Regions from separate parts of the Heyndrickxia sp. FSL W8-0423 genome, predicted to be linked through region 1. Evidence: a T-box and tRNA genes for the amino acid it is inferred to sense, from the RefSeq annotation. Region 1 holds a T-box; the other holds one or more tRNA genes.
The links. The T-box of region 1 lies ahead of proS (proline--tRNA ligase). A T-box ahead of a tRNA ligase gene usually reads a tRNA of that ligase, here a tRNA-Pro.
Positions count from the first base shown of each region.

Region 2: it has a tRNA-Pro gene. The T-box ahead of proS (proline--tRNA ligase) is inferred to sense a tRNA for this amino acid. The anticodon was not compared.

Region 1 is NZ_JBBPBE010000001.1:591,915-607,257, forward strand. It holds gene MKY81_RS02895 (sensor histidine kinase) at 1-595, opposite strand, end outside; gene MKY81_RS02900 (response regulator transcription factor) at 585-1,286, opposite strand; gene MKY81_RS02905 (NupC/NupG family nucleoside CNT transporter) at 1,425-2,603, opposite strand; gene MKY81_RS02910 (hypothetical protein) at 2,973-3,173, shown strand; gene MKY81_RS02915 (DinB family protein) at 3,221-3,709, opposite strand; gene MKY81_RS02920 (DedA family protein) at 4,017-4,607, opposite strand; gene MKY81_RS02925 (YkvA family protein) at 4,768-5,142, opposite strand; gene cidR (cidABC operon transcriptional activator CidR) at 5,232-6,128, opposite strand; gene MKY81_RS02935 (CidA/LrgA family protein) at 6,249-6,653, shown strand; gene MKY81_RS02940 (LrgB family protein) at 6,619-7,299, shown strand; gene MKY81_RS02945 (DinB family protein) at 7,324-7,818, opposite strand; gene MKY81_RS02950 (hypothetical protein) at 8,018-8,287, opposite strand; gene MKY81_RS02955 (winged helix-turn-helix transcriptional regulator) at 8,487-8,816, shown strand; gene MKY81_RS02960 (IS256 family transposase) at 9,554-10,759, shown strand; gene proS (proline--tRNA ligase) at 11,216-12,613, opposite strand; T-box leader at 12,703-12,915, opposite strand; gene MKY81_RS02970 (AI-2E family transporter) at 12,974-13,996, opposite strand; gene MKY81_RS02975 (IS256 family transposase) at 14,278-15,343, shown strand, end outside.
Region 2 is NZ_JBBPBE010000001.1:3,753,479-3,768,821, reverse strand. It holds rRNA gene MKY81_RS19355 (16S ribosomal RNA) at 1-861, shown strand, start outside; rRNA gene MKY81_RS19350 (23S ribosomal RNA) at 1,050-4,005, shown strand; rRNA gene rrf (5S ribosomal RNA) at 4,079-4,195, shown strand; tRNA gene MKY81_RS19340 (tRNA-Val) at 4,327-4,402, shown strand; tRNA gene MKY81_RS19335 (tRNA-Thr) at 4,580-4,655, shown strand; tRNA gene MKY81_RS19330 (tRNA-Lys) at 4,671-4,746, shown strand; tRNA gene MKY81_RS19325 (tRNA-Leu) at 4,759-4,840, shown strand; tRNA gene MKY81_RS19320 (tRNA-Gly) at 4,858-4,932, shown strand; tRNA gene MKY81_RS19315 (tRNA-Leu) at 4,943-5,031, shown strand; tRNA gene MKY81_RS19310 (tRNA-Arg) at 5,068-5,144, shown strand; tRNA gene MKY81_RS19305 (tRNA-Pro) at 5,252-5,328, shown strand; tRNA gene MKY81_RS19300 (tRNA-Ala) at 5,353-5,428, shown strand; tRNA gene MKY81_RS19295 (tRNA-Met) at 5,452-5,528, shown strand; tRNA gene MKY81_RS19290 (tRNA-Ile) at 5,533-5,609, shown strand; tRNA gene MKY81_RS19285 (tRNA-Ser) at 5,619-5,711, shown strand; tRNA gene MKY81_RS19280 (tRNA-Met) at 5,731-5,804, shown strand; tRNA gene MKY81_RS19275 (tRNA-Asp) at 5,840-5,916, shown strand; tRNA gene MKY81_RS19270 (tRNA-Phe) at 6,085-6,160, shown strand; tRNA gene MKY81_RS19265 (tRNA-His) at 6,196-6,271, shown strand; tRNA gene MKY81_RS19260 (tRNA-Gly) at 6,278-6,351, shown strand; tRNA gene MKY81_RS19255 (tRNA-Ile) at 6,364-6,437, shown strand; tRNA gene MKY81_RS19250 (tRNA-Asn) at 6,444-6,518, shown strand; tRNA gene MKY81_RS19245 (tRNA-Ser) at 6,541-6,631, shown strand; tRNA gene MKY81_RS19240 (tRNA-Glu) at 6,635-6,706, shown strand; gene MKY81_RS19235 (isochorismate synthase) at 6,954-8,360, shown strand; gene menD (2-succinyl-5-enolpyruvyl-6-hydroxy-3-cyclohexene-1-carboxylic-acid synthase) at 8,357-10,108, shown strand; gene menH (2-succinyl-6-hydroxy-2,4-cyclohexadiene-1-carboxylate synthase) at 10,105-10,914, shown strand; gene menB (1,4-dihydroxy-2-naphthoyl-CoA synthase) at 10,956-11,774, shown strand; gene MKY81_RS19215 (o-succinylbenzoate--CoA ligase) at 11,856-13,331, shown strand; gene menC (o-succinylbenzoate synthase) at 13,336-14,448, shown strand; gene MKY81_RS19205 (DUF1540 domain-containing protein) at 14,470-14,631, opposite strand; gene yidD (membrane protein insertion efficiency factor YidD) at 14,723-14,962, opposite strand; gene ytzI (YtzI protein) at 15,014-15,184, opposite strand; gene MKY81_RS19190 (Dps family protein) at 15,312-15,343, shown strand, end outside.

The DNA of each region.
Region 1 (15,343 bases):
CACTAACCATTCGTTCTAGGTTCATAGCCTTTTCATACGCGATATTCACGTAATAACGAAGCTCGACCTCATCTTTATAGCGATCCTCTTCAATTAAACGCAAGTACCCCATAATTGATGTTAGAGGGGTCCTGAGATCATGTGAGACATTCGTAATTAATTCGTTCTTCCCTTGTACTGCCCGCCGCTCCTCTTGTATTGAATGGTGCAATTGTTCGGAAATCCGATTAATATTACCTGCCATTTCCCCTAATTCATTATTTGAATAAACGGGAACTTGAAAATCAAGTTCTCCTTCGGATATTTTTTTCGTCCCCTCCAACACCTTATTAAAGTCCCTGCCCCATCCTCTACTAAGGATGAGTACAAATAAGATAAATAAAAGAAAGTAGATGAACATTCCCAAATATGCATAACCGTATTTTTGATCGAATCGATAAAAACTGTATAATACACGATAAGGAATAACCGACATATTTTTTAAAATATATAAAATGACAAAAAGGATCGCAAAAACAATTGTAGATAAAACTAAGCTGCTTAGAATAAGGAGCATAATCTTTCCTTGTATTTGATTAATCAACCTATTCTTCAATCTTGTAACCGACCCCCCATACGGTTTTGATCAATTTATAACCTAATTCCTTCTCCAGCTTATCTCTTAGATGACTAATATGAACCATTACCGTATTATTAGATGCAAAATATTTCTCATCCCATACACGTTCAAAAATCTCTTCCGTGCTAAAAACTCGTCCTCGATTACTAGCAAGTAAATATAAAATATCAAACTCTTTGGCCGTTAATGATATCGGTATTCCACCATTTAATACTTGATGTGAGCTGCGATTGATTTCTATGGAATGAATGGTGATAATTTCACTTTCGTTCGCGTGCGTGTCAATTTTATATTGGTAAGATCTTCTCAATAGTGACTTTACGCGGGCTATCAGCTCCAACGGATTGAACGGCTTAATCATATAATCATCCGCACCCGTCATTAGTCCAAGAACTTTATCCATATCCTCCCCTTTTGCGCTCAACATAATAATAGGAACCTGATTCTTTTCCCTAATCTTCCGACACAATTCCATTCCGTCCATTTCGGGCATCATAATATCTATAATCATCAACTCTACCTGTTCATGGTTCATAATCGCTAAAGCTTCCACCCCGTTGTGGGCTTTTAACACATGAAACCCTTCATTCTTCAAATAAATCGTGATTAAATTTACAATTTCTCTCTCGTCATCAACAACTAATATGTTTTTCATATTAATCTCCATTCATAACTATTGATAGATATAGTGTATATTGAAAAGTCTACCAATTTATACTTCGAAACGCTACTGTTAAAAAACTTTTCATAATGAAAATAAAAAGGACCTATTTGTTCTCATAAAAACAAATAGATCCTTTTTCTGCTATAAAACAAAGCTAACAATAATAGCTGACAGTATGCTAACAAGTGTAGCACCATATAATAATTTTAATCCGAAGCGTGCAACAGTGTTTCCTTGTTTTTCACTTAATCCCTTCACTGCACCTGCTATAATACCGATGGATGAGAAGTTAGCAAATGAAACGAGAAACACAGAGATGATTCCAATTGTTCGTGAGCTAAAGCTTGATTGAATTTTGGTTAGGTCAATCATCGCTACAAATTCATTGGTCACAAGCTTTGTAGCCATAATTCCGCCCGCTTTTACTGCATCTGCCCATGGAATTCCCATGATAAAGGCAACAGGGGAGAAAATATAGCCCAGAATTTGCTGGAATGAAATACCGAATATCAAATCAAAAACATTATTTATAGCCGCTATTAATGCAACAAAACCAATTAACATTGCCCCAACTATGATTGCTACTTTAAAGCCATCAAGAATATATTCTCCTAACATTTCAAAGAAGCTTTGCTTTTCCTCTTGAATTTCTAAAATATCTTCTTTGCTGTCAACCTTATATGGATTAATAATCGAAGAGATGATAAATCCGCCAAATAAATTGATGACGAGTGCTGTAACTACATATTTTGGTTCAATCATCGTCATATATGCGCCAACAATAGACATTGAAACAGTCGACATGGCCGAAGCACATAACGTATATAAACGATGTGGAGGAAGATGATTCAATTGTTTTTTCACCGTTATAAATACTTCTGATTGCCCGACCATAGCAGAGGCAACTGCGTTATAAGATTCCAGTTTCCCCATCCCATTAATTTTACTAAGCAACAATCCGATCCCTTTCATGATCAATGGAAGAATCCGTAAATATTGAAATATTCCAATCAATACTGAAATAAATACAATTGGAAGAAGAACATTTAAAAAGAAAGGGGCTTCCCCTTTATTAGCAATTCCTCCAAATACAAAGGAGATTCCTTCACCAGCATATTCAAGCAGTTTTGTAAAAATTTCTGCAATAGCTTTAATTAATACCAATCCAAACTTTGTATTCAACAATAATGCAGCTAGTACAATCTGAATAACAATCATTAAAATAATCGGTTTATAATTAACCTTTTTACGGTTATTACTTACTAGCAAAGCTAGTCCTATTACAATAAGTAAACCGATAATCGAAATAATATATTTCATTATATTTCCTCCATCACGAAATTTTTTCTATGTTGCAGTACTTATGTTTATTTTCCCAATATAATATCGATTATTAAAAGTTATGTATTAAAAGTGTATAAAACAAACGATATTCTACTTAATAAAAATAAGGTCTATAAAATTAAAACATAAAATTTATACTCTCACAACGAAAAGGATTACATTCAGATTATTGTTATTTTAATTTCTATTCTAATATATTTTACCAACCCATATTCACAACACTTAGTATGTGTTAACATCACCTAAAACATGTCAAATCTTTACCGAATCTTAAATCTATGTTCATTCGAATTTAATATTTTGGATTTAAACTTTAATTAAAGAATTTCATGGAGGTGTATTTGGATGGAAACTGAAATCGCTAATGAAATTGCAAGAGGTGCCAATGTAGAAAAAACACTAGCAAAATATTTCGGGCTGTCTGTTACGAAAAACGAAGTTCAAATTATAAAAAAAGCGTTAAATGATAGGGATAAAATAAATCATATGATTGAAGTGTTATGTAGTAGAAATTGGCGAATGAATTCTCGCATTCAATCCTATTGAAAAATCTAAAAAACCGCTGCCTAATTCGCAACGGATTTTTTTGTTTGTTAATATAAATCAAACATATTCACTTCTTTCCCCAGCTCTTTTAAATAATTAAAAAATTGCCCGCGATGGTGAAATGCATGTGTAGTTGTTTCAATCAACCATTTCGCTTGCGTATGACCTTCCATATCAGGAGAAAAATAAAATGGTTTTGTTACCTTTTCTAAGAAGTCCTCTTCAGAAAGTGATTCATAATACGCTTTTAACTCATGGAAGCCTTTTTCCATTACTTCACCTAGTTTGATAACATCAGTCGAGTATAAATCTTTTTCAAGTTGTCTAATTTCAGCTTCTGTCTTTTCTTGTCCAATCGCAATATCAACGAAAGGAATTTGCACTAAATGGTTCGCCTGCTCCAACAAGGTGCGCATTTTTTCATTTGGCTGATAGGAAAAATCCTCCTCAGACACTTTCTTCAGCAATTCCTTTGTTGTTCGAACAGCGATGTATAGTTCTGATAACAACAGCTCACGTAATTTTGATGTACTCATATTCCTACTCTCCTTTTTTAATGTGTTATGTAAATATTTCTTTCCCTTTTTTGAATTTCCCTTCATTTAGGTTAAGGATATTATACTGGATTGTTGATTTCCGCTGCAGGTACTCGCTTTCCGCGGGGCTGGCGATGAGCCTCCTCATCGCTTCTCTCTTGCGGGGTCTCATCTGTCCAGCTAATCCCGCAGGAGTCTCGCACCTTTCGCTTCAATCAACATAGCGTCAATATCAAGACTGAACTTTAACAAAGTATAGGTTAAAAAATGCCTCAATCTTAATTGATTCAGACATTCTATTCTTTCTTTATTTATTTTTTTTAAACATTTTATAAATAAAATATAAAACAATCAATCCAATTGCAATGATCATCGCAGGCTGTATATATGGTTTCGCAAATTCATCAACATGTTTCCAGTTTGATGATAACTGATCCCCTAAAGCAACAAACAAGATCGACCAGGGGATAACGGCCAATGTTGTATACAATGTGAATTTCTTTAACGACATTTTCGTAATCCCAGCAGGAATTGATATTGCATGACGCACGACAGGAATAAAACGAGCTGTAAATATCACACCGGACCCATACTTTTCAAACCATTTTTCCGCAATATCAATATGCTTCTCATGGATAAAAATATATTTCCCGTATTTTTTCAAGAAAGGTCTTCCTCCATACGCACCAATCCAGTAAACAAAAATTTGCGCAATCGTTCCACCAATGACACCAGCGATGACCGCACCGACAAAATTAATATGTCCTTGGGATACAAGATAGCCCGCATATGCTAACACAATTTCACTCGGAATAATTTCGATCATTAGTCCTAATGCCACACCGAAATAACCGAGATCCGTCAAAAAGGTTAAGATTGATTGAATAAAATCGCCCATCATGTCCTCCAAAAGTAGTTTAACCATCCAATATTAATTAAAAGATACTACTAGTATAACGTATATTTGATAGATTTAGTTTCATTTAATTGATGATTACTAATTTTATCAAAGATATGAAGGGGAAAAGAGAACCAAAAAAACGATGAATCCATCGTTTTTAATGTCCTATTTTTTCATCGATGACCGTTGTGTTAACTTCTTCACCAAACCATTGAATCACTTTATCTTTGGCTTTAGCCTTAACTTCTTTATCTATATGTGCAGCCACTTGCAAAACCGCAGCGCCAAGTGCACCTAAGTCGTCTACATAGCCAATCCCCGGAAGGAAATCGGGCAGTAAATCTGTTGGAAGAATAAAGTATCCTAATGCACCGATAATAAACACCTTCGTTTTCTTAGGAACAGTTGGTTTCTGTAATGTGTAGTACAGTAAGAGAACAGCATAGACGACTACCCCGCCTGCCTTCTTTCCATATTTTTTAAGCTTGTCCCAAAACTTATGATCAGAATAATGCCTGCTCGAACGTTGCATTTCGCTAGTTAATTTTTCTTCATCATATTGCTGGATATCTTTTTTCATTTAAAATAGCTCCTTTCTGCTTAAGTATCTATCTTCTTTATTTATTTTTGTTCAGATCCTTCCATAAACAATTGTGTGCATCGAATCCATTCCCTTGCTGCAAAAGATAAGTAGCGGTCTTTTCTCCAAATGATCCCTAGGTTCCAAGGGATTCTTGGTTCGGTTAGTGGAATAATCGACACCTCTTTCCGATTGACCTGTTTACATATGGTTTCCGGCAGGAGGGCTACCCCAAGATTAGCTACTACCATTTCACTAATAAAATCCCACTGTGAGCTTTCATAAATAATATCCGGCTGAAAACCAGAACGAACACATTCTCTAATGATTCGATCGTGTAAGGCAAAATCCTTTCCAAACAATATAAAAGACTCATGGGCCAATTCAGAAAGCGAAATAGATTCCTTTTTACTTAATCGGTGGTCAGGGTGTGTAAGCAGCATTAGATTTTCATTCACAAATGAAAAAGTATGAAAGAGCTCCTCGCTCACTGGCAAAACGACGACCCCTAAATCAAGCGTACCATTTCCAACATCTCTTTCCACTTTTTTTGCCCCATCTTCAACAAGCTGAACAGTAATATTCGGATACTTTTTATGAAATGCCTGAATAACCTTTGGGAAAAATCGTGAGCCAACCATTGGCGGTAATCCTATATGGATATTTCCCTTTTTTAACTGAATTAAATCATCTAATTCCGAAGAAAGATTATCGAATGATTGAATAATATTCCGCGCTTGAACGAGAATAATTTCCCCTGCATCAGTTAGTTTGGCCTGTTTACCTGTACGATCAAATAAAACAACACCAAGCTCATCTTCAATACTCTTCACCATTTTACTAATGGTTGGCTGTGAAACATAGAGCTTTTGTGCAGCTTTTGTGAAATTCCCTTCCTTAGCAACTGCAACAAAGTATTTTAAATGTTGAATATCCAAAACAACCGCACCCTCTTATAACTATTTAGAATAGCTATCATTCTCTATATTCATTTTACCTATATAAAAATGCGCTGTACACTTTATATAGAGATTTTTTTCATAAATGAGGGGAAGAAATTGAAAAAATTATTAATTGGATTCATCCAAATCGTGATGTTAACCGTTTTTACGTATATTATGGGGAAACTTTCCGAATTTCTGCATCTTAACATTCCGGGCAGTATTTTAGGATTGGTTATTTTATTTATTTTATTACAAACGAAGGTAATAAGGCTGAAGTGGATTGAAATTGGAGGAAATTGGTTAGTCGCCGAATTGTTGTTATTTTTTATTCCTTCGGCAGTAGGCATTCTTCAATATAAACAATTATTACTGGAAAATGGCTCTAAAATTTTTGCTGTTATTATCATTAGTTCCACAATTGTCATGGCATGTTCTGGTTTTTTAGCAGAGAAAATGGCACGCCGAAAGGAGAAAAAGACACAGCATGTTGACACTTATGTATATACTTCTCACCATTAGTATTTATTGGCTAGCAAAATGGGGATACAGTAAAACTAAAAAAATATACTTTTCACCGCTTTTAGTAGCTCCATTTTTGATTATATTATTGCTTGTATTCTTCCATATAACGTATGATTCATATAATCACGGAGCCATTTGGTTAACGAAATTATTACAACCAGCAACCGTGGCATTAGCGATTCCACTCTATCGTTTTTACCCGATTTTAAAAAAATATATGAGTGAAATTCTTTTTAGTGTGTTTTTCGGTTCGATTATGTCTATTCTTGCGTCGTTTACGATTTCGGGTGTAATCCATTTAAATAAAACACTGTCTACGAGCATTATTCCTTATTCGATTACAACACCGATTGCGATGGGAGTTTCGACAAAAATTGGCGGTGTTCCGACCATTACTGCTGTATTTGTAATTATCACCGGGATTATTGGAATGATTCTCGGACCATGGATGATCCGCCTCTTTCGAATCAAAAGTGAAATAGCAAGAGGGGTATTGCTAGGTACGAGTTCACACGGTGCAGGGACATCAAAGGCATTAGAATTAAGTCATGCAACTGGAGCTGTCTCCAGTGTTTGCATGGTATTAGCTGCGATTATGTCATTTTGTCTTTCCCCATGGATCTATCAGCATTTATTACACTAGAGGAGCCTTACATGCTCCTCCTTTTTATCCTTTTAATTGCTTTAAGTGATGTTGATCGTGTTCTACTTCACCTTTTACATAAGACTCAAGTGTATATTTATTATCATTTATGATAAACGTCTGCGACAAATCCTGGTCCTTTAATGAATCTACAAGTATCTCTCTTTGTTTAATGGCTTTATTGATCAGATCGGACAGCTGTATTCCTGAATGAGCATATTTATCGGCTTTATTATTCATTTCTTCAACATAGCTTGCGTCAATACTAGGCAACGTTCCACCCTCTAACATTGCAGGCAGCCTTTTTTCATAAAAGAAACGATCCCAGTAGAAGATATGGGCAATAATTGCTGCTTTGGACCATTTCCCTTCAGCAATCGTTTTAAAAAATTCCTCATGTTGTTCCGCTTTAATATTTTTCAAATAATCGATCCAGCCTGTTAATTGATTGACTATCGTATTCATTTCCATCCCATCCCTGTTTGTTATTTTGTATGTATTTCTTTTCGTTAACGGCATGGTAAATTCCTCTTTTATTTATATTAAAATTGACTAATTCATATGAACGGGTCAATCCTTAATGGATAATAAACAACACGATGTCCGTGCGACCTAATGCTGAAAGGCATAAAATATCGACACTATTAATCTGCAGATTACTAGGCCAGCCAGTTAATGAAAAAAGGGTTCAGTAAATAATTACCGAACCCTCTCCAATCTATTCTTCTTGTTCTACCATATTGTAATAATCAACACTATACATAGCACCTTCACTGACCATTTTATTATCAGCTATATCGTGGGGATCGGAGTGGCCTATCTTCGTCATCGGTGATTTATTGTGCTTTTTCTTTTTCATCCAGGAATCCACTTTTGTCTTAACATTATTCAACATAACCCGTGCCTTCTCACGATTGTTCTTAGATGAAAGAAACGACACACCAGCAATTCCTATACCTGCTAGTACAACCCGATTTAATTTCGCCATTTTAATCATCTCCTTGTTTTATTTAATACCCCCTTTTATTGAAATCATGCATATATTACAAATATTTCACAAATTGTTTGTGTGAAAATTATTTTTTATAAAATAAACTAACTAACTATTAGTAAGTTAACAAAAGGTGTATAATAGATAACAACTAGGAAGAAAGTTATGCTTCATTCCATATAGGAGGTGTAGCAATATGGAAAATTCACGACTATGTCCAAAATTTGAGAAGGCATTTCAATTATTAGGAAAACGATGGATTGGTGTAATTATCCGTGTTTTGGAAAGTCACCCAATGCGATTTAATGAAATTGCCGAGCAAATTCCACATATAAGTCAAAAAATGCTTTCCGATCGATTAAAGGAATTGGAAAACGAGAATATCGTTATTCGGGATGTGTATCCGGAAACACCCGTTCGAATCGAGTATCGATTAAGTGAAAAAGGTCATGCGATTACTCCAGTTCTTGACGAAGTCCAGCATTGGGCGGATAAATGGGTTTCGATGAACAGCTGTAACGAATAAGAAATTACCTTAGCTTTTATTTTGAGCTAAGGTTTTTTTATGTCGAAATATTATTAAAAGAGCACTGACATCGACAAAATATGCAATTACTTATTCAAATTTTCGCTTGATTTGGCTGGATTTTTTATATGTTTAATCAAACGTTTGATTAAATTGCTTGCATGTAGAAACTTGCTATATTTTGATTTTTTTGTTTCAAAAATACTACCTTTACTTTTTTGAACGGTCCACTTTTTTATTAGATTGGTTCGGTTTATTTTTGATCGGTTCATCCTCTTTTTTGATCGGTTCCTTCTCATTTTAATCGGTTTGGGTTGGGCTTGGTTCTAGTGTTTCGATTTTGGGAACAACCAAGTTGGATTTTTGTATTGGATCTTGGGTTTCATTCGCTCGCTATGATGACCAAGATGGACTTTGGATTTGGATCTTGAGCTTCATTCGCTCGCTTTGATGACCAAGTTGGATCTAAGTTTTGGATCTTGAGCTTCATTCGCTCGTTTTGATGACCAAGATGGACTTTGGATTTGGATCTTGGGCTCCATTCGCCCGCTTTGATGACCAAGATGGATTTAAGTTTTGGATCTTGGGCTCCATTCGCTCGTTTTGATGACCAAGATGGACTTTGGATTTGGATCTTGGGCTCCATTCGGAGTTTTTTTCATAATGTAAGAGAATGTATAAAATTTTGTGTAAATGGTCATAATTTTCTAATAATTATAACTAGGAGATGATCATTAATGCAAAATTTTAAGGACATGACAATCAGGGAATTGGCTGGTCAATGTGAAACTGTTGACGATATACATGCCATGATTAAGGATCTTTTTAAGGAGACTCTTCAACAGGTATTTGAAGCAGAAATCGAGAATCATCTAGGTTACTCAAAACACGATTCAAGGGGCAATAACTCGGGAAATAGCCGAAATGGGTATAGTAAAAAGACGATTAAAAGTAAGTTTGGTGAGACCGAATTAAGCATACCAAGAGATCGTAAAGGAGATTTTGAACCTCAAATCATTAAAAAATACGAAACATCCATCAATGGGCTGGAAGACCAGATTATAACCCTGTATTCAAAAGGAATGTCGACTAGAGATATTGAAAGTCACATGAAGGATATTTACGGTGTGAATGTTTCTCCAAGTTTGGTAAGTAAAGTTACGGATAAGATATTACCTCTTGTTTATGAATGGCAGTCTCGTCTACTAGACCCTGTTTATCCAATTGTGTTTTTGGATGCGATTCACTTTAAAGTGAAACATGAAAATAGAATTGTTAGTAAAGCTGCATATACAGTTTTAGGTATTAATACTGATGGAGTCAAAGACATCCTTGGTATTTGGATAGGTGAAAATGAGAGTGCTAGTTTTTGGCTAAATGTTTGTCAGGAGCTCAAAAGCCGTGGTGTCGAAGACATCCTAATCGCTTGTAAAGACGGGCTTTCTGGCTTCTCCGAAGCTATTAATGCAACATTTCCAGATACTACTATTCAGTCATGTGTTATCCACCAATTACGAAATAATATGAAGTATGTCCCAACTAAAAATCGTAAAGTGGTAATGGATGATTTAAAGAAAGTATACAAAGCTTATACGCTCGAACAGGCTGAAGTGGCTTTCGAAGAGTTTAAAAATAAGTGGGAAACGAAATATCCATCAATTATCAAATCATGGGAAAACAATTGGCTTGAGCTAACTGCTTATTTCTCTTACCCAGTAGAAATTAGAAAGTTAATATATACAACAAATACGATTGAGGCCTTTCATAGACAGCTTAGAAAGGTGACTAAAACAAAGAATGCTTATCCTAGCGATAATGCTTTAAGAAAGATTGTCTATCTCGCTACAGTAGGAGTAACAGAAAAATGGACTATTCCCGTTCCAGGATGGTTAGAATGTAGACAACAGTTCGATATTATGTTTAATGGTCGGCTTGGAAAATAATCGTTTCAATTTGTATTGGGACGTGTTAGGGCTCTGCCCTAAGGGTTTATCGCTATTGTTCTCCCAAAAGGAGAAAAAGATGGGGAAACCCCATCTCCTTTTGTGCAGAACCCTACTAGGTGCTCGGGTTGCTCCCCAGCATTGCCCTATCCCCCTAGCAGGTAAGAACATATATTTTAGTATAGTCAAAAATATGGTAACAAAATCATTTACACAAAATAATTTACATAACCTAATGTAATGAATAACGGTAATAACCCTAACGGTCAAATTTCGTTTTTTGCTTCTCTTTTGATAATGATATTGAAATACCTCTGCGACTTGCTTACTCATACCGATACTCCTACTATTAATACGAACATTTTATCGAACAGTTATCCACATGTCTAGAATTTTATAGTTTTCTAAACAAACAAAAAAATACAGATGACCCATTCATCTGTATTTTTTATAAAATTAATATGCTTTTGCCCAGTAGACTAAGTGTTTCGCTTCGCCGCCGCAGCAGACACATGTATCAGAAACTGGTTCACCTTCAAAAGGAATGCAACGGGATGTTGCGGATGTTTCATCTTTAATGAAGTTTTCACAAGCTACATCGCCGCACCACATTGCTTTAATAAAGCCTGGATTTTCAACAAGTACTTGTTTGAATTCGTCCATATTGCGTGCAATACTTGTTTTTTCTTCACGGTGTGCCTTTGCTTTTTCAAATAGATTGTTTTGAATATCTTCAAGAAGTTCTACAACCTTCGTTTCGAGTTCAGCCATTGGAACGAAGATTTTTTCACCTGTATCACGGCGAACTAGGACGACTTGACCTTTTTCGATGTCTTTAGGACCCACTTCTAGACGAACTGGGATTCCCTTCATTTCAGATTCATTGAACTTCCAGCCAGGCATTTTGTCGCTTGCATCGATATCGACTCTTGCAACTTTCTTCAATTGATCTCTTAGCTCATATGCTTTATCAAGGACGCCCTCTTTATGCTGTGCAATCGGTACGATCATCACTTGTTTTGGAGCAACTTTTGGCGGTACTACAAGGCCGCGATTGTCACCATGGACCATAATTAACGCACCGATTATTCTTGTAGTAATTCCCCATGAAGTTTGGTGTACAGTTTGAAGTTCACCATTTTTGTCGGTAAATTGGATACCGAATGCTTCGGCAAAGCCGGTTCCTAAATAGTGGGAGGTACCTGATTGCAATGCTTTTCCGTCATGCATTAAGCTTTCAATCGTTAACGTATGAACTGCACCGGCGAATTTTTCCTTATCCGTTTTACGACCGCGAAGTACAGGTATTGCAAGATATTTTTCACATACTTCAGCATACATATCAAGCATTCTTGCCGTTTCTTCCTGGGCATCCTCGCTTGTAGCATGACATGTGTGCCCTTCTTGCCATAAGAACTCTAATGAGCGTAAGAATGGTCTTGTTGTTTTTTCCCAGCGAACGACATTCGCCCATTGATTATATAATTTAGGTAGATCACGATAGGAGTGTATGATATTCGCATAATGTTCACCAAATAGAACTTCCGATGTTGGACGGATAACTAAGCGTTCTGCTAATTCTTCTGAACCCCCATGTGTGACCCAAGCAACTTCAGGTGCAAAACCTTCAATATGATCTTTTTCCTTTTGTAATAGACTTTCAGGAATAAGTAAAGGCATGTAAATATTTTCATGACCTGTTTCTTTAATTTTTCCGTCTAGTATGTCACGGATATTTTCCCAAATGGCAAAACCGTATGGGCGAATAATCATTGACCCTCTTACTGATGAGTAATCAACTAAATCAGCCTTTTTTACAACATCTGTATACCATTGTGCAAAATCATCTTCCATTGCGGTAATCTCTTCAACAAACTTTTTATCCTTTGCCACAATACATCTTCCCTTCTATTTTTTTAAACGCAAAAAGACCTCGATTCCTTAAAAGGGACCGAGGTCTGGTGGTACCACCCTTATTTACAGCATTGCTGTACACTTCATTATTGATAACGGTTCGTGTAAACCGCTTGTATCTTAAGTAAGATCGATACAGAACTCCAAGGCAGGTTCAAATGCTGTCTTTAGAAACTTTTCACCAATTGTTTCCTCTCTAGAAAAGACGGACACACTCTACTAGTCCTTTTCAACGTTTTTTTATATATAATTTTTTAAAAAATATACTAATTTTTTTATCCAATGTCAAGCGACTTTATACTATTTTATCTTTTTATTCTTTTCATTTTGAACATCTAGAACATCTAAAAGGAATACGAAAACTGGGATTCCTAATATTAAGCCCCAGACACCGAAGAAATGCTCCGAAAAGATTAATACAATAAATGTATAAAATACTGGAAGGTTTGTCTTTGAAGACATTAATTTTGGATTTAATACATATGCTTCAACCGCATGAACAATCACTACGATAATCACTACATATAATACTTGAATAAAACCGCCTATACTATATGCTATGAAGCAAAGCGGAATTAGTGAGATAATTACTCCTGCTACCGGTATTAATCCTAGGAAGAAAATCATAATTGCTAAGCCAAACAATTGCGGAAATCCCATAATGGAAAGGGCAATCGTTGTTAATACCGTATTTACAATCGCTATAATAAATTGCGCTTCAATTACCTTACCAAAAGTTAATGCGAATTTTTTGCTAAAAAACTCAATCTCATCATAAAACGGAGATACTTTGCTTGTTTTAAATTTCTTTGTAAAGTCAATGAGTCTCTCTTTTTCCAAAAGGTAAAATATACTTAGTATGAGAGATAAAAATACATCTATGCTCAATTTTCCTATATTAGTGAAATATCCAAGCAGGAACGTAAATCCTTGTTTTAAAAAGTTGGTTATTTCATTTTTTTCTATTATCTTCTCAACAATATAGTTCACCACTACATTATCTTGCGGCTGGGAATAGAATTCAATCAGTTGCTTGATTAGTTGGGTTATTTCATTGATGAGTACCGGTAAATATTTACTAATACCGAGCGATAATAGGCCGACACTGGCAACATATAGGACAACAACCGTTAATTTGCGATTTACATGTAATCGTCTAGAAACAAATACTGATAGACGGTCCATTAAAAACGCAAAAATAAATGTTAGCAGTATTAAATTCATCATACTTCTCAAAAAATATATTATAAGTGCAAGTAAAGCAAATATAATGAAACGCTTTACACTTCTTTTTTGAAAAAAACCGCTAACAAACTCTGCCATCTTATCGCTTTCCTCCCAAGCTCTTGAATTTAAACAACTTACACCTCACATATTACTTTATTTTCTCATACTTTCATACTATATTATCAAAAAAATTTATGTTTTTTTATAATTTTATGTTTCTAATAATTTGTCTCATACTTTTTATCCTTAAATTTTTGTTGAGAGTGTAAAATATTTTGTGTAAATAGAAATGCACTAAATAATGTTCATAGAAAAAGGAAGACCCTTTCTGTAGAATAAAGTTAGCCGACAAAATTCACAGAAAAGAGGTCTTCCCTATGATTCATCTTACTACAGATTTAATCGAAGCACTAGCACAAAAACAAGATATTGAAGAAGTTTTTCGTCATCATTTGGAAACAGCCATCAATCAGCTGTTAAAACATGAATTAACTGTCTTTTTAGACTATGAGCCTTATGATCGAGAAGGTTTTCATTCCGGCAATTCCCGTAATGGCTACTACGATCGTACCTTTAAAACCGAATACGGAGAACTACACCTTCGTATCCCTAGAGACCGTAATGGCCAGTTCCAACAACAAACAATAGCTCCCTATAAGCGTTCCAATGATACGCTGGAACAGTTTGTCATTCACCTTTATGAAAAAGGGATTACGACAAATGAAATCGCTCATCTCATTGAGCGAATGTATGGACATCACTATTCCAAACAAACGGTTTCGAACCTAACGCAACTTGTTTCTGAAGACGTGAAGGCTTTCCATGAACGAAAGCTGGAAGAACGCTATGTGTGCATTTACTTGGATGCCACTCATATTCCGATTCGACGTCAAACGGTTGAAAAAGAAGCTGTCTACATCGCTATTGGTATTACGGAAGAAGGAAACAAAGAAGTTTTAGACTTTACCATTGCACCAACTGAGTCTTCGCACGTATGGGAAGAACTCCTCCAATGCCTACATGAGCGAGGAGTAGAAAACGTTCTTCTCTTCATTTCCGATGGATTGCCAGGGATGACAGATAGCATTCACCGTGTCTATCCAAAGGCGAAACATCAAGTGTGCTGTGTACATGTCGCTCGAAACATTTCCAGCAAAGTACGTGTAAAGGATCGCGCAGCCATTCTCGATGATTTTAAGGCCGTCTATCAAGCGAAAGACCGTGAAGAAGCTTTAGAAGCCTTAGAACAGATGCAAAGCAAGTGGGAAAAGCCTTATCCACGTGTCATTGAATCAGTGATGAACAACAAACGGATCTTAACGTTTTTTGATTTTCCAGCTTCCATACGTCGCAGTATCTACTCGACAAACTTAATTGAAGCTTTTAACAAAGAAATCAAACGATATGTCAAACGCAAAGAACAATTCCCGAATGAAGAATCCT
Region 2 (15,343 bases), 3.2 Mb from region 1:
TGTAGCGGTGAAATGCGTAGAGATGTGGAGGAACACCAGTGGCGAAGGCGGCTCTTTGGTCTGTAACTGACGCTGAGGCGCGAAAGCGTGGGGAGCGAACAGGATTAGATACCCTGGTAGTCCACGCCGTAAACGATGAGTGCTAAGTGTTAGAGGGTTTCCGCCCTTTAGTGCTGCAGCTAACGCATTAAGCACTCCGCCTGGGGAGTACGGCCGCAAGGCTGAAACTCAAAGGAATTGACGGGGGCCCGCACAAGCGGTGGAGCATGTGGTTTAATTCGAAGCAACGCGAAGAACCTTACCAGGTCTTGACATCCTCTTGCCCTCCCTAGAGATAGGGATTTCCCTTCGGGGACAAGAGTGACAGGTGGTGCATGGTTGTCGTCAGCTCGTGTCGTGAGATGTTGGGTTAAGTCCCGCAACGAGCGCAACCCTTGACCTTAGTTGCCAGCATTCAGTTGGGCACTCTAAGGTGACTGCCGGTGACAAACCGGAGGAAGGTGGGGATGACGTCAAATCATCATGCCCCTTATGACCTGGGCTACACACGTGCTACAATGGATGGTACAAAGGGTTGCTAGACCGCGAGGTTACGCCAATCCCATAAAACCATTCTCAGTTCGGATTGTAGGCTGCAACTCGCCTACATGAAGCCGGAATCGCTAGTAATCGCGGATCAGCATGCCGCGGTGAATACGTTCCCGGGCCTTGTACACACCGCCCGTCACACCACGAGAGTTTGTAACACCCGAAGTCGGTGAGGTAACCTTTTGGAGCCAGCCGCCGAAGGTGGGACAGATGATTGGGGTGAAGTCGTAACAAGGTAGCCGTATCGGAAGGTGCGGCTGGATCACCTCCTTTCTAAGGATATAAGGAAAACCACTATCGTGGTTACAACGAAGACGTTCTCGTTTTGTTCAGTTTTGAGAGGTTAATTCCTTTCAAACTTGTTCTTTGAAAACTAGATAATATGAGAAATAACCAAGTAATAACCGAGAATCGCCACTTTATGGATGAATCCATTAAGTAAGTAATAAACAACCTTTTTAGGTTAAGTTAGTAAGGGCGCACGGTGAATGCCTTGGCACTAGGAGCCGATGAAGGACGGGACTAACACCGATATGCTTCGGGGAGCTGTAAGCAAGCTTTGATCCGGAGATTTCCGAATGGGGGAACCCACTGCCCGTAATGGGGTAGTATCCTTACTTGAATACATAGAGTAAGGAAGGCAGACCCGGGGAACTGAAACATCTAAGTACCCGGAGGAAGAGAAAGCAAACGCGATTTCCTGAGTAGCGGCGAGCGAAACGGAAGAAGCCCAAACCAAGAGGCTTGCCTCTTGGGGTTGTAGGACACTCTATACGGAGTTACAAAGGAACGGAGTAAATGAAGAGGTCTGGAAAGGCCCGTCAAAGAAGGTAACAACCCTGTAGTTGAAACTTCGTTCCCTCCAGAGTGGATCCTGAGTACGGCGGGACACGTGAAATCCCGTCGGAAGCAGGGAGGACCATCTCCCAAGGCTAAATACTCCCTAGTGACCGATAGTGAACCAGTACCGTGAGGGAAAGGTGAAAAGCACCCCGGGAGGGGAGTGAAAGAGAACCTGAAACCGTGTGCCTACAAGTAGTTAGAGCTCTGTGCGTATTTCCTTCGGAAAGACGCCGAGTGATAGCGTGCCTTTTGTAGAATGAACCGGCGAGTTACGATTTCAAGCAAGGTTAAGCTGAAGAGGCGGAGCCGCAGCGAAAGCGAGTCTTAATAGGGCGAATGAGTTTGAGGTCGTAGACCCGAAACCAGGTGATCTACCCATGTCCAGGGTGAAGGTAAGGTAACACTTACTGGAGGCCCGAACCCACGCACGTTGAAAAGTGCGGGGATGAGGTGTGGGTAGCGGAGAAATTCCAATCGAACTTGGAGATAGCTGGTTCTCTCCGAAATAGCTTTAGGGCTAGCCTTAAGGTAAGAGTCTTGGAGGTAGAGCACTGTTTGGACTAGGGGCCCTCATCGGGTTACCGAATTCAGACAAACTCCGAATGCCAATGACTTATCCTTAGGAGTCAGACTGCGAGTGATAAGATCCGTAGTCAAAAGGGAAACAGCCCAGACCACCAGCTAAGGTCCCAAAGTATACGTTAAGTGGAAAAGGATGTGGAGTTGCTTAGACAACCAGGATGTTGGCTTAGAAGCAGCCACCATTTAAAGAGTGCGTAATAGCTCACTGGTCGAGTGACTCTGCGCCGAAAATGTACCGGGGCTAAACGTATCACCGAAGCTGTGGATGGACACCGTTGGTGTCCGTGGTAGGAGAGCGTTCTAAGGGCTGAGAAGCTAGACCGTAAGGACTGGTGGAGCGCTTAGAAGTGAGAATGCCGGTATGAGTAGCGAAAGAAGGGTGAGAATCCCTTCCACCGAATGCCTAAGGTTTCCTGAGGAAGGCTCGTCCGCTCAGGGTTAGTCGGGACCTAAGCCGAGGCCGAAAGGCGTAGGCGATGGACAACAGGTTGATATTCCTGTACCACCTCTTCACCGTTTGAACGATGGGGGGACGCAGGAGGATAGGGTAAGCGCGCTGCTGGAATAGCGCGTCCAAGCAGTTAGAGGGGTGACGAGGCAAATCCCGTCACCATGTACCTTGAGCTGTGATGGCGAGGGAAATATAGTACCGAAGTTCCTGATTCCACACTGCCTAGAAAATCCTCTAGTGAGGTGAAAGGTGCCCGTACCGCAAACCGACACAGGTAGGCGAGGAGAGAATCCTAAGGTGAGCGAGAGAACTCTCGTTAAGGAACTCGGCAAAATGACCCCGTAACTTCGGGAGAAGGGGTGCTCTGTTAGGGTGCAAGCCCGAGAGAGCCGCAGTGAATAGGCCCAGGCGACTGTTTAGCAAAAACACAGGTCTCTGCGAAGCCGTAAGGCGAAGTATAGGGGCTGACGCCTGCCCGGTGCTGGAAGGTTAAGAGGAGAGGTTAGTGGCATCACGAAGCTTTGAATTGAAGCCCCAGTAAACGGCGGCCGTAACTATAACGGTCCTAAGGTAGCGAAATTCCTTGTCAGGTAAGTTCTGACCCGCACGAAAGGCGCAACGATCTGGGCACTGTCTCAACGAGAGACTCGGTGAAATTATAGTACCTGTGAAGATGCAGGTTACCCGCGACAGGACGGAAAGACCCCGTGGAGCTTTACTGCAGCCTGATATTGAATTTTGGTACAGCTTGTACAGGATAGGTAGGAGCCTTTGAAGCCGGAGCGCCAGCTTCGGTGGAGGCGTCGGTGGGATACTACCCTGGCTGTATTGAAATTCTAACCCGCACCCCTGAATCGGGGTGGGAGACAGTGTCAGGCAGGCAGTTTGACTGGGGCGGTCGCCTCCTAAAAGGTAACGGAGGCGCCCAAAGGTTCCCTCAGAATGGTTGGAAATCATTCGCAGAGTGTAAAGGCACAAGGGAGCTTGACTGCGAGACCTACAAGTCGAGCAGGGACGAAAGTCGGGCTTAGTGATCCGGTGGTTCCGCATGGAAGGGCCATCGCTCAACGGATAAAAGCTACCCCGGGGATAACAGGCTTATCTCCCCCAAGAGTCCACATCGACGGGGAGGTTTGGCACCTCGATGTCGGCTCATCGCATCCTGGGGCTGTAGTCGGTCCCAAGGGTTGGGCTGTTCGCCCATTAAAGCGGTACGCGAGCTGGGTTCAGAACGTCGTGAGACAGTTCGGTCCCTATCCGTCGTGGGCGTAGGAAATTTGAGAGGAGCTGTCCTTAGTACGAGAGGACCGGGATGGACGCACCGCTGGTGTACCAGTTGTCTTGCCAAAGGCATCGCTGGGTAGCTATGTGCGGAAGGGATAAGTGCTGAAAGCATCTAAGCATGAAGCCCCCCTCAAGATGAGATTTCCCTTAGTTTATCTAAATAAGACCCCTGAAAGATGATCAGGTTGATAGGTTCGAGGTGGAAGTGTGGCGACACATGGAGCTGACGAATACTAATCGGTCGAAGACTTAACCAACAATAGATTCAAGGTTATTATGAAGTGTTTCTCATCTATCTAGTTTTGAGGGAACAAACCCTTAAATAAATAGTCTGGTAACTATGGCGAGAAGGTCACACCCGTTCCCATCCCGAACACGGAAGTTAAGCTTCTCAGCGCCGATGGTAGTTGGGGGCTCTCCCCCTGCAAGAGTAGGACGTTGCCAGGCAAATAGAAAAGCGGAAGACGCTTGCTCATCGGCGAAACTCGCTGGAGGGCTGACGAGGAAGATTGTTTTTCAAAACTTCCACAGCAGCCTGAAGCGATGCAAGCCGATAGCGTCTGAAGCTAGACAATAATGGAGGATTAGCTCAGCTGGGAGAGCACCTGCCTTACAAGCAGGGGGTCGGCGGTTCGATCCCGTCATCCTCCACCATATTTATTTAATTTAAAAGATAATCGTATGCCGGCCTAGTTCAATTGGTAGAGCACGACCGAATAAGCTTCATTGAAATGCTTCAGCGTACAGCTTGAGCTGCTACTTGAATCAGCATTCTGAAAGCTGGACGACAGTTCAAATTTAAATTAAATTAAAGGAATACGATCATAATAAGCCGGCCTAGCTCAATTGGTAGAGCAACTGACTTGTAATCAGTAGGTTGGGGGTTCAAGTCCTCTGGCCGGCACCATCTTTCGAAGATATCGAGCCATTAGCTCAGTCGGTAGAGCATCTGACTTTTAATCAGAGGGTCGAAGGTTCGAGTCCTTCATGGCTCACCATTTAAATTATACGCGGGTGTGGCGGAATTGGCAGACGCACCAGACTTAGGATCTGGCGCCGCAAGGCGTGGGGGTTCGACTCCCTTCACCCGCATTATAAGTAATTAAGTCGCGGAAGTAGTTCAGTGGTAGAACACCACCTTGCCAAGGTGGGGGTCGCGGGTTCGAATCCCGTCTTCCGCTCCAGACAACCCTTGCCGGGGTGGCGGAACTGGCAGACGCACAGGACTTAAAATCCTGCGGTAGGTGACTACCGTACCGGTTCGATTCCGGTCCTCGGCACCATAATTTTTTTGCAAAGCAAAATAATTTTCTTAATATGCGCCCGTAGCTCAATTGGATAGAGCGTTTGACTACGGATCAAAAGGTTAGGGGTTCGACTCCTCTCGGGCGCGCCATTACTAGAAGTGAGAAGTTGGAAATTAGAAGTTAGAATGTAAGTTTTATCTTCGAAGCAACACTAGAGATACTCTAACCTCGATCATCCAATCTCTAACATCTAAATCGGGAAGTAGCTCAGCTTGGTAGAGCACATGGTTTGGGACCATGGGGTCGCAGGTTCGAATCCTGTCTTCCCGACCATTCAAAATATACAAATAGTATTATGGGGCCTTAGCTCAGCTGGGAGAGCGCCTGCTTTGCACGCAGGAGGTCAGCGGTTCGATCCCGCTAGGCTCCACCAAAAAATATTAAATATAACTATATGGCGGCGTAGCTCAGCTGGCTAGAGCGTACGGTTCATACCCGTGAGGTCGTGGGTTCGATCCCCTCCGCCGCTACCATATAGGACCTTTAGCTCAGCTGGTTAGAGCAGACGGCTCATAACCGTCCGGTCGTAGGTTCGAGTCCTACAAGGTCCACCATAGAATTTCGGAGGAATACCCAAGTCTGGCTGAAGGGATCGGTCTTGAAAACCGACAGGCGGGTTACACCGCGCGGGGGTTCGAATCCCTCTTCCTCCGCCATATAAACGTATAATATTGCCGCGGGGTGGAGCAGTCTGGTAGCTCGTCGGGCTCATAACCCGAAGGTCGCAGGTTCAAATCCTGCCTCCGCAATCATTTAAGTAAAATTTATACTTGATTAAAAAAATGGTCCGGTAGTTCAGCTGGTTAGAATGCCTGCCTGTCACGCAGGAGGTCGCGGGTTCGAGTCCCGTCCGGACCGCCATTTTACAACATACATTACATAATTGGCTCGGTAGCTCAGTCGGTAGAGCACGATCGAATAAGCTACAAAGCGACGCTTCAGCGTACCAATCGAGCTGCATCTTGTATAACTTCCCGAGATTGGGACGATGGCGAACTTCATGCTAGATAAGGAAAATAAATTAAAAATGGCTCGGTAGCTCAGTCGGTAGAGCAATGGACTGAAAATCCATGTGTCGGCGGTTCGATTCCGTCCCGAGCCACCATTTAAAGTAACTAAGAAACGTATTTAACAAATATGGCGGCTATGGCGAAGTGGTTAACGCATCGGATTGTGGTTCCGACATGCGTGGGTTCGATTCCCACTAGCCGCCCCATATATTGCGGGTGTAGTTTAGTGGTAAAACTACAGCCTTCCAAGCTGTTGTCGTGGGTTCGATTCCCATCACCCGCTCCATATTTTTTTTATGGGCCTATAGCTCAGCTGGTTAGAGCGCACGCCTGATAAGCGTGAGGTCGATGGTTCGAGTCCATTTAGGCCCATTTTATTCCGCAGTAGCTCAGTGGTAGAGCTATCGGCTGTTAACCGATCGGTCGTAGGTTCGAATCCTACCTGCGGAGCCATTTTATTTTTAAAAGAAATATTGGAGAAGTACTCAAGTGGCTGAAGAGGCGCCCCTGCTAAGGGTGTAGGTCGGGTAACCGGCGCGAGGGTTCAAATCCCTCCTTCTCCGCCAGTAGGCCCGTTGGTCAAGCGGTTAAGACACCGCCCTTTCACGGCGGTAACACGGGTTCGAATCCCGTACGGGTCATAATATATTCGATTTTATAAGTTAGGAGTTTAAAAGATATTTCTTTTAAACTCCTTTTTCTTTTTAAAAAATTTCCTAATCAAAAGATATAGGTCACCAATTCTATATTTAATATTTAACGTATAAAATGGGGAAGATAAGATGTGTTCATTGACTCTATTCTATTAGAGGTGTATCTTAAAGATTGGACATAAAAATTAAAAAAGATTCGTCATTTGCACGGTTGTTTTTAGGGGAGATAATTTTGATGAAAATGGAACAGATGGACATAGTAGATGAATACAAGATTGCTTTAACAAAAGCTAAAAACAAGAACAAAACACTATTATTTAGTTATACTGAACAATTAAATAATATTGACCCCCTATCATTTTATTCATCTGCAAAAGCGATATTTCAAGTAGAACGATTTTTCTGGAAGGTTCCAAATGATGAGATGATTATAGTCGGTTTAGGCAGTGCACATACCTTTCAAACGGAAGTGGGAGAAGGTCGATTTGAGTATATTGAACGAGAATGGAATCAATTCATACATGATGCTCATGTATATAATCCTTTTGATGTTCAAGGAACCGGTCCAGTTATATTTGGCGGTTTCTCATTCGATCCATTAAGTATGAAAGAGTCGGAGTGGACTCCGTTTTACAATGCATTATTTCATTTGCCAAAACTAATGCTTATTATAAATAAACAAGAGGTTTTTCTTACGACTAATATATTATGCCATTCAAATGATAATTTAGATAAACTAAATCATCATCTAAAACTAAAAAGGGAAATTTTTGAAGGCAAAGTTTCTAAGAGTATAGAAAATATCAATATAAAACAAGAACATGAATTGAATCAACAAGCTTGGATAGACTCGGTCGCAGAAGTGGTTGATCTTCTTAAAAAAGAAAAAAAATTAAATAAAGTCGTTATGGCGAGAAAAATGAATATTGAATTTAATGATAAAGTAGCCGCTGAAAAGGTACTAGAGAATTTATGGGAAGAGCAACATGAAAGCTATATTTTTGCGTTAGAGACCGAGAATAGCTGTTTTACAGGTGCATCGCCTGAAAGATTGGTTAAGAAGAATGGGAACACTATTGTATCCGCATGCCTTGCCGGATCAATAAAGCGAGGGAACTCGATAAGTGAGGATGAGGCGTTAGCTGAGGCACTATTTAATGATGAAAAAAATCGCCATGAACATCAGCTCGTCGTGTCAATGATCGCAGAGGTCATTCGTAAATATTGCTTAAATGTTGACATTCCAGAACTACCTTCAGTCATGAAAATGAGAGATATCCAGCATTTGTTTACACCAGTTAACGGAATAATTAAGGATGATCACATTTCTATTTTCCCATTAGTAAAAGATCTTCATCCAACACCTGCTATGGGGGGAGTTCCAACTATTGAAGCTTTACAAATCATTCGCGAAAAGGAAAAAATGGATCGTGGATTCTATGCATCTCCGATTGGTTGGGTCGATTACCGGGGAAATGGAGAGTTCGCTGTAGCTATTCGATCCGGATTAATTAAAGAGAATGAAGCATTTTTGTATGCTGGGTGTGGTGTAGTATCAGACTCAAACCCAGAGGATGAATATTTTGAAACAAAAATTAAATTTCGTCCGATGCTTCGTGCATTAGGAGGAAAAAAATTATGAATCATCAAGAAACACTAACAACATATTTAGCTAGTTTTATTCAGGAATTATCAAATTCAGGTGTTCGGGATGTTGTCATAAGTCCCGGCTCACGCTCAACACCTTTAGCTTTGTTAATTGCTGAGCATCCTACACTAAAATATCATATAAATATTGATGAGCGTTCAGCTGCTTTTTTTGCATTGGGGATTGCCAAACAAACGAGGAAGCCAGTTGCACTGTTATGTACTTCCGGAACTGCAGCTGCTAACTATTATCCTGCAATCGTAGAGGCAAAGCTTTCAAGAATTCCATTAATCGTATTAACAGCTGATCGCCCACATGAATTACGAGATATTGGGGCACCACAAGCAATCGATCAAATTCATTTATATGGAAAGCATGTAAAATGGTTTGTTGAAATGGCACTTCCTGAAATAGGAGAAGAGATGACATATTATGCGAGAACAACAGCTACAAGAGCAATTAGTACGTCTTTACAACAACCGGCAGGACCGGTACATTTAAATTTCCCCATTCGAGAGCCATTACTACCAAGATTGGACCCTTCTCCCTTTGAAGAATTGGAGAATCGACCGGCAATTACAGTAAAGCAAGGTGATACTCTTCTTGAATCGGGGGAAATGAAAAAGATTTCCGAACGACTGCAAAGGATCGAAAAGGGCGTTATTGTATGTGGGGTCATTGATTACCCACAATTTTCAACAGCGGTTTTAGCATTAGCTGATGCATTAGGCTATCCAATTATTGCAGATCCACTTTCACAGCTTCGAAGTGGGTCATTCTCAGAGGAATATATCATTGATAGTTATGATGCAATATTAAAAGAAATTGTTTCGGATGAAATGTTATATCCCGATGTTATTATACGATTTGGCGGCATGCCAGTATCCAAGCCTTTAACGAAATTTATGAAACGTCTAGCTGGAACGGAACAATATATAATTGAAGCAGGAAATAGCTGGCGTGATCCGATCAATGCTGCTACTCAAATGATCTATTGCGATGAAACATTATTTTGTGAGGGATTATTAAAACAATTAGATGAAAAAAGGCATTCAAATTGGTTGGAAATGTGGCAAAATTTGAATCGGATTGCTCGAAATACAATTATTAACGAAATAAGTGATATTACTGAATTAGATGAAGGAAAGCTTGTCTTAGAACTAGTAAAACGATTGCCGCAAAACAGCCATTTATTTGTAGGTAATAGTATGCCAATTCGTGATGTGGATACATTTTTCCATTTTAACCAACAAAATATACGGGTATTAGCGAATCGCGGTGCGAATGGTATTGACGGTGTCGTTTCAAGTGCATTAGGAGCAAGTTTATATGGAGAACCGTTATTTTTATTAATCGGCGATTTATCTTTTTTCCATGATTTAAATGGGTTATTAGCGGCAAAAATGCATCAATTAAATATCACGATTATCGTCATTAATAATAATGGGGGAGGAATTTTTTCTTTCTTGCCACAATCGAATGAACCAAAGCATTTCGAAGCACTTTTTGGTACGCCTACAGATATTGATTTTGAATATGCTGTAAAAATGTATAATGGCAGATACAGCAAAGTGCGTAATTGGGATGAATTTCATCATTCAATGAATGAAGCGATTACATTGAAAGGTTTAAATGTGATAGAAGTTCCTACTAATCGTAATGCGAATGTAGACATTCATCGTAAAATGTGGAAACGAGTTTCTGCGGAAATTGACCAATATGTTCATGGTGAAATGGAATGATGATTGAAGTAAATGATGTAAATTATCATGTGAATATTGTTGGAAAAGGTGAACCAATCGTCATGTTCCATGGTTTTACCGGTGATATGTCTAGTTGGGATGCGATTAATCCATATTTAGAGGAAGAATATCAATTAATACTGATTGATATTCTTGGGCATGGTAAGACAGAGATTCCACTAAATTATGAGCGATATCATATTGAAAAAGTTGCTAAAGATATTAGGGAAATACTCATTCATTTAAAAATAAAAAAGACGAATCTTTTAGGTTATTCAATGGGTGGAAGACTCGCTCTAACATTTACTATTTTATATCCTAACATGGTCAATAAGCTTATTTTAGAAAGTGCCTCTCCGGGTATAGAAACTGAAGAGGGAAGAAAATTACGGCGTGAAAATGATGAAAAATTGGCTAATAAAATCGTGAATGAAGGGGTAGAATCATTTGTTCAATATTGGACAAATATTCCCCTGTTTAAATCCCAAAAAAGACTTGATTATTCAATGCAAGAAAAAGTTAGACAGCAAAGATTACGAAATGATCCAATTGGACTTGCTAATAGTTTAAAAGGGATGGGAACAGGGAGCATGCCTTCATTATGGGGTAGGCTTCATGAACTGGAAATACCAGTGCTTATTTTGTCCGGTAGTTTAGATGAAAAGTATTGTGAGATCGGAAAAAAGATGGAAAATAACCTTTCACAGGCAATGCATTATATTATTGAAGACATCGGACATGCAATTCATGTGGAAGATTCTCAAAAGTTTGGTACAATAATAAAGGAGTTTTTGTCGAATAAATGATTGACTCGACATGAATTTAATTTTTAAAGGGAGGATATTACATGGCTGTAGAATGGCAAACAGAAAGAGAATATGATGAAATTCTTTATGAATCTTATAATGGAATTGCCAAAATAACAATTAATCGTCCACATGTACATAATGCATTTACCCCAAAAACAGTTAACGAAATGATTGATGCATTTTCTCGTGCACGTGATGATTCAAAGATAGGTGTTATTATCTTAACTGGTATGGGTGAGAAAGCTTTTTGCTCTGGAGGAGATCAAAAGGTTCGCGGTCACGGTGGATATGTAGGTGAAGACAATATTCCACGACTAAATGTTCTCGATTTACAAAGATTAATTCGTTTTACCCCAAAACCGGTCATTGCTATGGTAGCAGGTTATGCAATTGGTGGTGGTCATGTATTACATATTGTTTGTGATCTTACAATTGCTGCTGACAACGCTATTTTTGGACAAACTGGCCCTAAAGTAGGCAGCTTTGATGCCGGATATGGCGCAGGCTATTTAGCTCGTATCGTTGGACATAAGAAAGCAAGAGAAATTTGGTACCTATGCCGTCAATACAATGCACAGGAAGCATTAGACATGGGGCTTGTTAATACAGTTGTACCTCTTGAAAAACTTGAGGAAGAAACGATTAAATGGTGTGAAGAAATTCTTGAGAAGAGTTCAACTGCGCTTCGTTTCTTAAAAGCTTCGTTTAATGCTGATACAGATGGTTTAGCTGGCCTTCAGCAATTTGGTGGGGATGCTACATTATTGTATTATACAACCGACGAAGCAAAAGAAGGACGCGATGCATTTAAGGAAAAACGTAAGCCTGATTTCGGAAAATTTCCTCGTTTCCCTTGATTTAAATTGTAAAGTTTAAAAAAGCTTGATGGTATACTCCATCAAGCTTTTTTATAGAAATTCTACAAAAAGGTGATATGTATGAACAATATAATACCAAACTTTTTAAAGCAAAGAGCGTTTTTAACACCGAAACGAAAGGCCCTTCTATTTGACAATAAAGAGTGGAGCTTTTCAGAACTGTATAAAGAAGTTGAAGTATATGCAAAGAAAATTGCATCACTAGGTGTGAAAAGAAAAGATTCAGTTGCGCTTCTTTTGGCGAATCGTCCGCATACAGTAATAATTATTCATGCATTACAGCAATTAGGTATTACCACCGTATTCTTGAATCATCGACTAACCGCAAGTGAAATGGTTTTTCAATTAAAAGATAGTCAAACAGCTTTAGTAATTGGTGAAAAAGATTTAGAAAATAAACTAGCAGAAATCCATGACATATATCCAACTCTAGTAATAAAGACAGTTGAAGAAGTTAAAGAACAAAAGGAAGAAAACTATCCAATTGTTAATGAATATTTAATGGATGATGTATGTTCAATCATGTACACCTCAGGAACGACTGGCAACCCTAAAGGAGTACTTCAAACATACGGGAATCATTGGTGGAGTGCGATAGGCTCAGCCTTAAATCTTGGATTAGGGGAAGATGACGGTTGGCTATGTGCGGTCCCTTTGTTTCATATAAGCGGATTATCCATTTTAATGAGAAGTGTTATTTATGGAATGCCGGTTTATTTATATGAACAATTTAATGAGAAAATCATTAATGAGAGGTTGCAATCAGGCAGTGTAACGATTATGTCAGTAGTAAGTACAATGCTTCATCGATTGCTTGAAGATTTGAAAGAAAATCGTTACCATGAACGTTTCCGCTGCATGCTTTTAGGAGGCGGCCCTGCACCTAAATCATTGCTTGAGGCATGTTTAGAGAAAAATATTCCTGTCTTTCAATCGTACGGTATGACTGAAACTTCCTCTCAAATTGTCACTTTATCTCCCGAAGATAGTTTATTAAAGATTGGTTCAGCGGGTAAACCGTTATTCCCTTCACAGCTAAAAATAATGTTAGATGGAAAACAATTAGCTGCTCATCAACCGGGCGAAATCGTTGTGAAAGGCCCCAATATTACGATTGGATATTTAAATCGAATGGAAGCCAATCGTGAACATTTTAAAAACGGCTGGTTTTTCACGGGTGATATAGGTTATGTAGATGAAGAGGGGTATTTATTTGTTCTTGATCGACGTTCAGATTTAATTATTTCTGGCGGGGAGAATATTTATCCTGCTGAAATTGAAGATGTATTGTTATCACATCCAAACGTTGTGGAAGCGGGTATAACAGGTATCGACCATTCACTATGGGGCCAGGTTCCAATTGGGTTTGTTGTTTGTAAACAATTCATTGAGGAAGCTGAATTAATTACGTATTGTCAAAAAAGACTTGCTAAATATAAAATTCCGAGCAAAATTTATTTTGTCAATGAACTGCCTAGAAATGCATCGAATAAACTACTCCGTCGAAAATTAATAGAGTTAATTCCAAAAGGATGATCATATGCGAATTCACGAAGTAAATATTTTCATTATTAAAATGCCTTTAAAACAGCCGTTTACTACAGCATTAGAAACGGTCAACGAACGAGAAGGAATCATTTTGGAAGTAATTGATGAACAAGGGGAAAAAGGCTATGGAGAAGTTGTCGCATTTTCCACGCCATGGTACACAGAAGAAACGGTTAAAACTTGTTATCACATGTTAAAGGATCTTTTAATCCCATTAGTTTTGGATAAACAAATAAATCATCCAAATGATCTCCAAATGATTTTTAACCATATTAGAGGAAACCATATGGCAAAGGCGGGGCTTGAAACAGCTATATGGGACTTATATTCAAAACTTGTATCAAAACCGCTTTGGACAGTGGTTAATGGTGTTCGAGATGAAGTGCTTGCTGGAGTAGTTGTTGGAACAGCTAATATAAATGATGCGATTGAACAAATACACGTTTATTTAGAAGATGGATATGAACGAGTTAAAGTAAAAATTAAACCTGGGAAAGATTATCAGCTTATTAAAGAAATTCGCACATATTTCCCTGATCTCGCTTTAATGGCAGATGCTAATTCTTCTTACACATTAAATGATATAGATGTATTAAAATCGCTTGACGAGTTTAATTTGTTAATGATTGAGCAGCCATTAGCCGTTGATGATATTGTTGAACATTCGATTTTACAAAAAGAATTGAAAACTCCAATTTGCCTTGATGAAAGTATCATTACTTATCATGATGCCGAAAGTGCAATTCGGCTTAATAGTTGCGGTGTCATTAATATTAAAATTGGCCGTGTTGGCGGTTTACACAATGCAATTGCTATACATGATTTATGTCAAAAAAACAATATTCAAGTCTGGTGCGGAGGAATGATTGAGTTTGGAGTGTCCAGAGCACATAATATAGCTCTTTCTACAAAAGAGGGTTTTACCATTCCAGGAGATCTTTCTGCATCCAATCGCTTTTGGGAAGAGGATATCATATATCCTCAAGTAGAAGTAGCTAATGGAAAAGTAAAAGTTCCGAATCAGCCAGGAATTGGTTTTGATATAAATTTTAATCGGCTTCATCAAGTGACTACCTATCACGAAAATATAAACTGCAAGCACTAAAGTAGTACTTGCAGTTTTATATTACCAGTTACCTTCAGGTTTAAATGTTTTGCAATCAGTTTCTTCTGTATTTTTTGCTTGATCCCCTTTATGGCTAACTACGTATATTTCATCTGCAGAACAGCGATTTCCCTTTGCCCAATAATGACAATTATTCACTTCACATAATACATCTTTTGCCATTGTACCTCACCCCTTAAAAGGTTTTTATGATACAAAATTAGTTTCTGTATTAGTGGGAAGATCTATGATTGGAAAGTAACGCCATTGATTACTAATCATTTCGGGGATGTTTCTTTTTTTCAGGAACAGGATCAAAACCGCCCGGATGTAAGGGGTGGCATTTAAGTATTCTTTTAATGGTTAAAAAACCCCCATGAAATGCACCAAATCGTTTTACCGCCTCGAGTCCATATTGAGAACATGTCGGGTAAAAGCGACATGTTGGCGGCTTAAGTGGGGATATAACAATTTGATAAAATCGAATTATTTTAATAAAAATAAATTTTATCATAAGAAGTAGGACATCCTTGTAAAAAAATTATTTGTACAATTGAGGAAATAATTAAGAATCGCTCTTTTTGTTTATTTCATCATTATTTGTTTTGATATTAGGATTATTTTCAATAGGATCTATTGTATGCTTGTACGAATACGCTTTTGAAGTTGTTAGAGCGGATGCGAGAATAATCACGATAATAATTAAAATCGATACAATCATAATGAATGTGTACAATGGATTAAACCTCCTAATTAAATATCTAACCTATATTTTAGCATGTAAATTCATTTTTTGTGAAAGATATAACTATATGTTTAAACAAATTTGTGAAAGGGTATATACATTTTAGGAGGAGATACATATGGAAAAACAATTACAAGAAGTCCAAGAGGT